Regions from separate parts of the Shewanella sp. 6_MG-2023 genome, predicted to be linked through region 1. Evidence: predicted binding sites of a transcription regulator. Region 1 holds the regulator's gene; the other holds the start of a gene.
The links. Region 1 encodes MetJ, which represses methionine synthesis genes. Its sites were predicted from a motif close to TAGACGTCTAGACGTCTA; they were not measured.

Region 1 (4,444 bases):
AGTGAGCAGGCATCAATATTCGCGGCAGCAACGCCAGACTCTCTTAATAAGGCTGCCATTAATCGTGCTGACCAACGCTCACCAAAGCTTAATACATGATTGAGCTGAAATTCATTGCGCTCTTCAAGGGACAATAAACTGACTAATTGCGATTTATCGGTTGATAGGCGCTCACGTAAATCGCGCGCTTGTTCGTTTGAGAGAAGTTGCTCAATCAGGTTTTGCTGATAGCTCACCAGTACTTGTAGCTCTTCTTGCCACAAGTCACCGTTTTCTCTTAAGGAGAGTAATTTATATAAAAAGTTAGTACTTTTACCCGCAGCTGAAACAACGACTAAATCATCACTGTTGCCATGAGTCAGTAAAATATGGGCAACGCGGCGATAGCAATCTGCATCAGCAAGACTTGAACCACCAAATTTATGTAAATGACTGCGGGCCATTTTTCACTCCTTAAACAACATATACCAGCCTGACTACATGAATATAGCCAAGGGAGATTAACTTAAAGCGCAGCGACAGCAGCTAAGCCTACTTCAATATCGGCAACCAAGTCTTCAGCATCTTCAATCCCGACAGATAGTCGCAGTAAAGTATCTTTAATGCCAGCTTCATACCGTGCTGCAGGCGCCATTGCTCTATGGGTCATGGTTGCAGGTACGGCAACTAAGCTTTCCACTCCGCCTAAGCTTTCAGCAACACTGAAAATAGACAGTGCATTTAAAAAGGCGACCACTTCTGCTTCACCACCTTTAAGTTCGAAACTTAACATAGCGCCGAAGCCTTGTTGTTGCTTAGCTGCAATATCGTGACCTGGGTGGTCTTTTAAGCCTGGATAATACACTTTTTCGACAAGATTGCTGGCCTGAAGTACGTCAATAACTTGCTCAGCATTTTTTTGATGCTCGCGAATACGTACAGCTAAAGTACGAATGCCACGTAAGGTTAGGTAACTATCAAAAGCCGAGCCTGTTAGCCCTAAGGTGTTTGACCACCAGTGTAGTAACTCACCCAGTTCAGGGTCTTTTGCCACCACAGCGCCACCTACAACGTCACTATGACCATTGATATATTTGGTGGTGGAATGCATGACGATATCAGCGCCTAGCTCTAATGGCTGTTGCAAAATTGGCGATAAAAAGGTGTTATCAACCACAACTAAGGCATCGACTTTATGGCTTTGCTCAGCAATAGCTTTGATATCAACAACACGTAATAATGGGTTTGACGGCGTTTCTAACCACACCATTTTAGGTTTCTGAGCAATCGCATCACTGAGTGCTTGCTCATCTGTTTGATCAATCACCAGTAATTTAAATTGGCCTTTGTTGGCAAGATTTGTGAACAAACGGTAACTACCGCCATAACAATCGTGAGGCACAACCAGTAAATCATCGGGGCCTAATAAACTAGTGACCAAGGTAATCGCAGCCATACCGGTACAAGTAACCACCCCAGTAGCGCCATGTTCAAGTTTGGCAATGGCTTCACCTAACACGCAGCGCGTCGGGTTTCCTGAACGACTATAATCAAACTCTCTAGGGTTTTTATGGCCATCAAAAGAATAGTTTGTTGATAGATAAATCGGCGGGACTACAGCGCCGTATTGGGTATCTGACTCGATACCTTGGCGTACTGCTAGCGTAGCTGCGCGATGTTTGCTCATTGTAAACTCCTAAAGAATACACACTAAAGAGATGTCTAGATGGCTAAATGTACCTAAGCTAAGTCACATCGTCAATACAAATCAGCCGTTTAGACGTCTAAACATAAAGAAATCTATTTCCATTCGTTATAGAATAACCGCAATAATTTGACTGTTATTATTTAGCGGTTAAAATCTGCCACGAATCTATCGTATAAAGGTGAGTTAATGACTGAATGGAATGGCGACTATATCAGCCCATATGCCGAACATGGCAAAAAAAATGAACAAGTTAAAAAAATCACGGTATCCATACCTTTAAAAGTTTTAAAAGTATTGACTGATGAACGTACCCGCCGCCAGGTTAATAACTTACGTCATGCAACCAATAGTGAACTACTGTGTGAAGCATTTTTGCATGCCTACACTGGACAACCACTGCCAAATGACGGTGACTTATCAAAAGAAGGGCCTGATAGCATCCCATCTGAAGCAAAAGCTTTGATGGATGCCATGGGAATTGAGTGGGAAGATCTTGATTAAGTCAAGCTAGCGACTAGCGCTGAAGTACTTGCGCTAAAGTACTTGCGCTAAAGCATAAGCCTGCTCAATTAATCAAACACTGCTCGTCATTTAACGCATCGAGCTCTCAAGCTGAGAGTGAGTTGCAGTATTGCGCCTAAAGAGTCGACAATGGAATTTATCGATCCGCAGACCTTGATGCTTGCATCGGTTATCATTTTTCTAGGCGCATTAACCCAAGGCCTTATCGGTTTTGGGCTTGCGGTTGTTGCCAGTCCACTTCTCTATATCATCGACCCACAATTAGTCCCAGCCCCTGTGATTATGATGGGTTTTTCCATCGCCTTATTGACCTTATTGCGTGAACGTACTCAACTGGAGTTTAATGGGCTGCAATATGCGCTGCTGGGGCGAATACCTGGTGGCTTTATGGGCGCAGGTTTATTACTGTTTGCCCCCCAAGCAGTACTGGGGTTAGCCATTGCCTTTATTGTCGGCGCAGCGGTGTTGCTGAGTATTTTTAAGATCACAGCGCCAGTAAATCGGCTTTCGCTATTTATTGCAGGTGTCTTGTCGGGGGTATTTGGAAATATTGCCGCCATTGGTGGGCCACCATTAGCGATTTTATTAGCCGGTAAAGATGCGCCGCAGTTTAGAGCCGCGCTATCGATCTTTTTTGTTTTCAGCTCAATGATCGCACTGATTATTTTAATGCTTGCAGGCTTAGTGGAAGAAAAGCATCTGTGGTTGTCATTGATGCTATTGCCATCTGTCATACTCGGAAATATTGCCGCAGGAAAGCTAACCAATAAGGTTGATAAAAATAAGACTCGCATCGCCACTATGGTGTTATGTAGCTTAAGTGCATTATTGCTAACCCTTAAGTCGTTAATTGAATTATCAGCAGGCTAGTCGATCATCTTTTTGTGGCAGATATAAATGCAACAATGATGACAGCTAAAAATGATAACGCTTAAAAGTGATAAGAAGTTTGCAGCACAGCGCCAATGGCATCATCACCATAGCTGCCGCTCATATCCAGCTTAAAGGCTTGGCCGATGGCAAAGCCGGTGCCGAAAGAGTAAATATCTACGCTATTATCTTTTAAGTCATGGCGGTAGCCCATGCGTAAAAACAGCCAGTCAGTGGCTTTAACTTCACCGCCCACTCGCCAATACTGCACCGCATCAAACTCGCTAAAACGGCTTTGCTCCACCAGATCAATATCCGTGGTTAAGGTGACTCTGGACCAATCATAAGCAGCTCCCACTGTGACTAACGGCTCAATTTGGTATTCAAATGTCCGTCCTTGAGCTTCAACTGTGGTTATTTTTTTACTGAATAAATTACGAGCAGACAGCCCTAAGGTTAAGCTTTCTGTTGGCTCAATAGCCACCCCAAGATCAAGGTTAAATAAGCTGTCATCATTTCGATATTTATCATCATCAAAATCATCGACATCAAAGTTATTGGCACTGGCACTGTAATGATAGGTATCAATGCGTTGAAACTTAGGTGAAATCCCAACTTTTACAGGCATGTTAACTATAGATAGTGGAAAGCTTAACGCCACCCCAAAATCTGTGACTCCGGCGGCTAATACAATGCCTTGAGAGTCTAAGTCAGTGAGATCTGCAGGAGGGTTGGCGGGATCGAGATTAGTCAGCATATCAATATCACCTTGAGCAATATCAGCAACGCCCATAGCGTCAAGATGACTTTTGTAAAATAGCGCCATTGGCACGGTTTGAGTTGGCAATACTAATGCTGCGCCAATTGCGGCTGATACCGAGGCGTTAGTGCCGTTGAGGGCATTTAAATTAATAACTAAATCATCACGAAAACCAGCAATATCATCAGTATCATTGCCGTTTATGGCCGTTTCTAAGTCATCAAAACTGTCTTGTAGTGAGTCAAACTTATCAAGCATATTGTCGCTATCATCCACTTCAGCAGCCACAACCGGTAACAGTAAGGAGAACTCATTGGTTTTTGGGGCGTAAATAGCCAGTAAAGCGGGATTAATAAAACTTGCGCCGATACGGCTAGATGAGGCTACACCTGTACCGCCCATGCTATCACTGCGAGCTTCAAAATAAAGCTGACCCGCTTGCGTATTTATCGCAAACAGCAGTAAAAACAATAGCAGCGCTAAGGATCTCATCATTCACCATTTTCATTTTTAATTATCTAATAAAGATAGTCGAAAAAATTAAAAATAGGCTTCAATCCCGTTAGACTTTTACGGCATAGATGAATTTAATCAGCCGTTTTTTA
Region 2 (4,444 bases), on a different contig from region 1:
TTTTTATTTAAATACAGGCATTTAACTACGAAAAACATAATACTAACAACACTAGTTAGAGGCGATAACCAACAACATCGGCCTCGTTAGCAACCTTTAATGTTAACAATAAAGACTGTTCATCAGCGCTTGATAAACCAAAAAACTTGCGCACTGTATTCGCTGGAAATGACATCACAGTTTGTATCTCGCCAGCAGCATTGATTCGTTGGATCAGGTCTTGTTTTACTGTGCGTTCGACGAAATATACAAAGCCATCTTCATAGTAAAATGAGCCAAAATCATATTTAGCTAAACGATCGGTAATCTGGCTAACTTCATTAGTATTGGCATCAAAACGCCAAATACCATTTAAATTAAACTTCGACATATACAGTATATCTGGGGACTCACCTTCAACAGCATAATTCCCTTGGCCAAACTTAATTGGCTGTAATTTATCATCAAGTGAATAACGATAAATGCCACTACTCTCATTTTCAGTGCCTTTAAAATAGATAGCCTTACCATCTTTAGACCAACTGATGTTTTCGGCTGCAAGATCGCCAATATCAACTCTTTCAAATAGTTCCGACTGAATATTACCTAAATATAAGGTTTGTTTATCATTACGGTTGATGGTGACGGCAAACATCTCACTGGTAGGCGATACCCCCACGACCCCTGCATTCCCCATGCTTTTAGTCAGGTTTTTACTAGTGACTTGGTTATTTTTCCAGGTGGACCACAATTTTGAACGATTTGACAAAAATAAAATATCACCAGTCTTTTTTGAATAACGGGCATACATGTCTCGTGAAGATGAGGAGATTTTTCGCAGTACTTTTTGGTTTTGATAGCTCAGTTGTGCAATATACTCTTTTGAAATGTGCTCGCTAATAAATAGCGTCTCGGACACATCGGAATAAGTGACGCTACTGATTAAGCCAGTAAATGGAATGGTATGCTGAACATTACCTAACAGATCAATTTTAGAGATCACTAAATTTGATCCTTCAATATGATTCACATAAAAGCTGTCATTTTGATAACTAAAGTCATAGTCAATAATACTGACACTATTCGCTATTAAATCAACAACATCACTTTCACCACGTTTTAATAGCAGGCTCATTTGAAGTGATGAACTTTTTTCTCTGATAAACGCAATTTCATCATTATTGGTCAATTGATGAGGCGAAAAGTCTACCTCGTTTTTACCGGGCTTGGTTAATTGTGTACTTTGCTTTGTCGACATCGAATATGAAAACAAAGCCACTCTATCAGTTAATTGCTTCGCAAAAATAAGTGTATCTTCATCATTTTTTGACCAGCTCAGTACTCGTTTAAATGGCAAATAAAAGCAGCCCTCAGTCACAAGATCATCGGTATTTTGCTGTAAATGCCTTACTCTTACTTGGCAAACACCACTAGCTAAAACTCGCACGTAAGCCAGTTTTTGATCGGACGGCGACCAAGCGGGAGAAGCTTCTTCACTATCGACAAACGAAATTAATTTCAGTGGCGAGTCATTGTTATTAAGCTCTTTAATATAAATTTTGCCCGGTTGCTGACCATTACGCCATTGCATCGCAAGGTATTTGCCATCATTGGACACGGCAATATGCTCTTCAACCCCTTCAAAATTGGTCACTTTACTTTTTATTGGTGACGCCAAAGCGGCTGCGGCTTCAGGCTCTGTAAAAGATTTGATAAATTGATAAGCGGAATAACTGAGTAGTATCACAAATGCGAGCACAAAAACTGCCAACACGGTATGTTTACGGCCTGCCTTTTTGTGAGTGATATCTGAAAGACTCGTCTCCTCATTAGCTGAAGAAATTAATGAAATCGGTAACACTAATTGGTAACCAAGTTTTGGTAATGTCAGCAGTAAATCAGCTTCAATATGTAAATCTTTAAAGGATTTTCGTATTAGCCATACTGAATTAGTGAAACCTTTTTCACCAACAGCTTGGTTACCATCCCAGATGGTATCAATTGCTGTTTGGCGAGAAACAATATGATCTGGACTATCAATAAACAGTTTCAGCAACTCAAACACTTTAGCCGACAACTTAATTGTCTTATCACCACAGCTTAAGGTCATTATGCTGCAATCTAACGTACACGGCCCTATTTGATACTGAAGTAATGCCATCAAGTCTCACCTAGTAATTTGTTATTATTATTATTTTCACTAGTCATCATAAATAAATATCTACAAAAAACCATTCCAAGCGCAACTCATTTGATACAAATCTAATTAAGCTATTGTTAACGAAGGCGTTAACCCGCGTTACAACTTGTATCAAAATATAAACAGTCACTTTATATACATAAATATTATGAGTTATACCTTGATAGTATACAAAACAGAGTATCAGCTAACAATTATGTTTACACTTATTTAACAAGTGATTTGTGTTGATATTAGCGCTTTTTTTAGTGATAAATGCTAAAGGCACAGCAGCATTATTTAAAATACAACTTACTTGTCTGATTTTATTCAATAAAGACACGAGGTTAACCACAGTATTTTTTCAGAGCTTAGCCTCTCTTAAGGCTTATCAAACTCTGTATAGGTACAATAAAGTGGAATCTTGCTGGTTTACATAAGGCTTAATGACCATATTTCTAGTAAGTCAATAAGGGGGCCTCTATTGATAAGCCCAAATCCACTGGCTAAATAAATTGTTTAATTTAGCATACAGCCTTAAAAAATATCACCACAAAAAACACATTAAACTAATACAATCATAAAGATAAGCACAACTAATTCCTAAACAAGCTTTTAGGTTGAATTTAATTATTTGCGGCATTGCACAATTTTTGACTTATTATCGTATTGGGGGGTGTTATCATTTTTAAATTCGACTAAAATAGACGTCTAGATGTAGATACCTCTACACGTTCAAATTCAAAAAGACGAGATTTCCCATTATGGCAAACCACTTGTTCACCTCTGAGTCGGTCTCAGAAGGTCATCCAGATAAAATCGCTGATCAGATTTCTGATGCAGTATTAGACGCAATTTTAGAGCAAGACCCTAAAGCGCGTGTTGCTTGTGAAACTTACGTAAAAACAGGCATGGTATTAGTCGGTGGTGAAGTCACAACTTCTGCATGGGTTGATATCGAAGAAATCACGCGTAAAACAGTGCGTGAAATTGGTTACACTCATTCTGATATGGGTTTTGATGCTGATTCTTGCGCCATTTTAAATGCCATTGGTAAGCAGTCTCCTGATATCAACCAAGGTGTTGACCGCAGTGATCCTGCAGAACAAGGCGCTGGTGACCAAGGTTTAATGTTTGGTTATGCCAGCAACGAAACTGACGTATTAATGCCTGCTCCTATTACTTACGCTCACAAACTTGTGAAACGTCAATCTGAAGTACGTAAAGATGGCACCTTACCTTGGCTTCGCCCAGATGCAAAAAGCCAAGTTACCTTTGCTTATGATGAAGGTAAAATTGTTGGTATCGATGCAATCGTTCTATCAACTCAACATCGTGAAGATGTTAGTCAGGAAGACTTAATCGAAGGCGTAATGGAAACCATCATTAAGCCAGTTTTACCATCACAGTGGTTAAACAAAGATACTAAGTACTTCATCAACCCAACTGGCCGTTTTGTTATTGGTGGCCCTGTAGGTGACTGTGGTTTAACCGGTCGTAAAATCATCGTTGATACCTATGGCGGCATGGCGCGTCATGGTGGTGGTGCTTTCTCAGGTAAAGACCCATCAAAAGTTGACCGTAGTGCTGCATACGCAGCACGTTATGTAGCGAAGAACATCGTCGCTGCAGGTCTTGCAGATCGTTGTGAAATCCAAGTTTCTTATGCAATCGGTGTAGCAGAGCCTACCTCAATTAGCATCGAAACATTTGGTACCGGTAAAGTATCAGAAGACGTATTAATTAAGTTAGTTCGTCAACACTTCGAACTGCGCCCTTACGGCCTAACAGCGATGTTGGATTTGGCTCGTCCAATTTACCAACAAACTGCTGCTTATGGTCACTTCGGCCGTAACGAATTCCCATGGGAAGCGACTGATAAAGCTGAAATCTTACGTGCTGATGCCGGTCTATAATTAGCCCTCATTACAGTATGTAAAACTAAAAAAACCGTCAATTGACGGTTTTTTTATATCTATAATTTGCTGATTGATTCAACTTGGACTATTTCGCTATAGTTTTATTTCGCTATAGTTTTATTTCGCTACAGTTCTGCAGAGCACATAAACTGTCACTACTTACGAGTAAGCTTAACCTTCTCTCTGGTTAAGCAGTAATCACTGCCGGCCATTCTTCCTATGGCATCTAATTTGTCACTATCGATTCTAAAATCCTCAATGATGTCATCTTTAACATGAATAGCGACGACATTACCTAATATTAAATGGCCAGATAACGGTTCATTGCCCAAATCAATAATCTGATTAAGCTGGCACTCAAAGCTAA

Region 2: a site for MetJ is predicted at 2,863-2,880, ahead of metK (methionine adenosyltransferase). Genes of this name have one in related genera too.

Annotation. Positions count from the first base shown of each region.
Region 1 is NZ_JAUOQU010000025.1:68,975-73,418, forward strand. Features, by position in the region: gene Q4533_RS14720 (bifunctional aspartate kinase/homoserine dehydrogenase II) at 1-443, opposite strand, end outside; gene metB (cystathionine gamma-synthase) at 506-1,666, opposite strand; gene metJ (met regulon transcriptional regulator MetJ) at 1,874-2,188, shown strand; gene Q4533_RS14735 (sulfite exporter TauE/SafE family protein) at 2,339-3,079, shown strand; gene Q4533_RS14740 (conjugal transfer protein TraF) at 3,141-4,331, opposite strand.
Region 2 is NZ_JAUOQU010000003.1:42,668-47,111, forward strand. Features, by position in the region: gene Q4533_RS02510 (winged helix-turn-helix domain-containing protein) at 56-2,140, opposite strand; gene metK (methionine adenosyltransferase) at 2,923-4,074, shown strand; gene Q4533_RS02520 (flavin reductase family protein) at 4,233-4,444, opposite strand, start outside.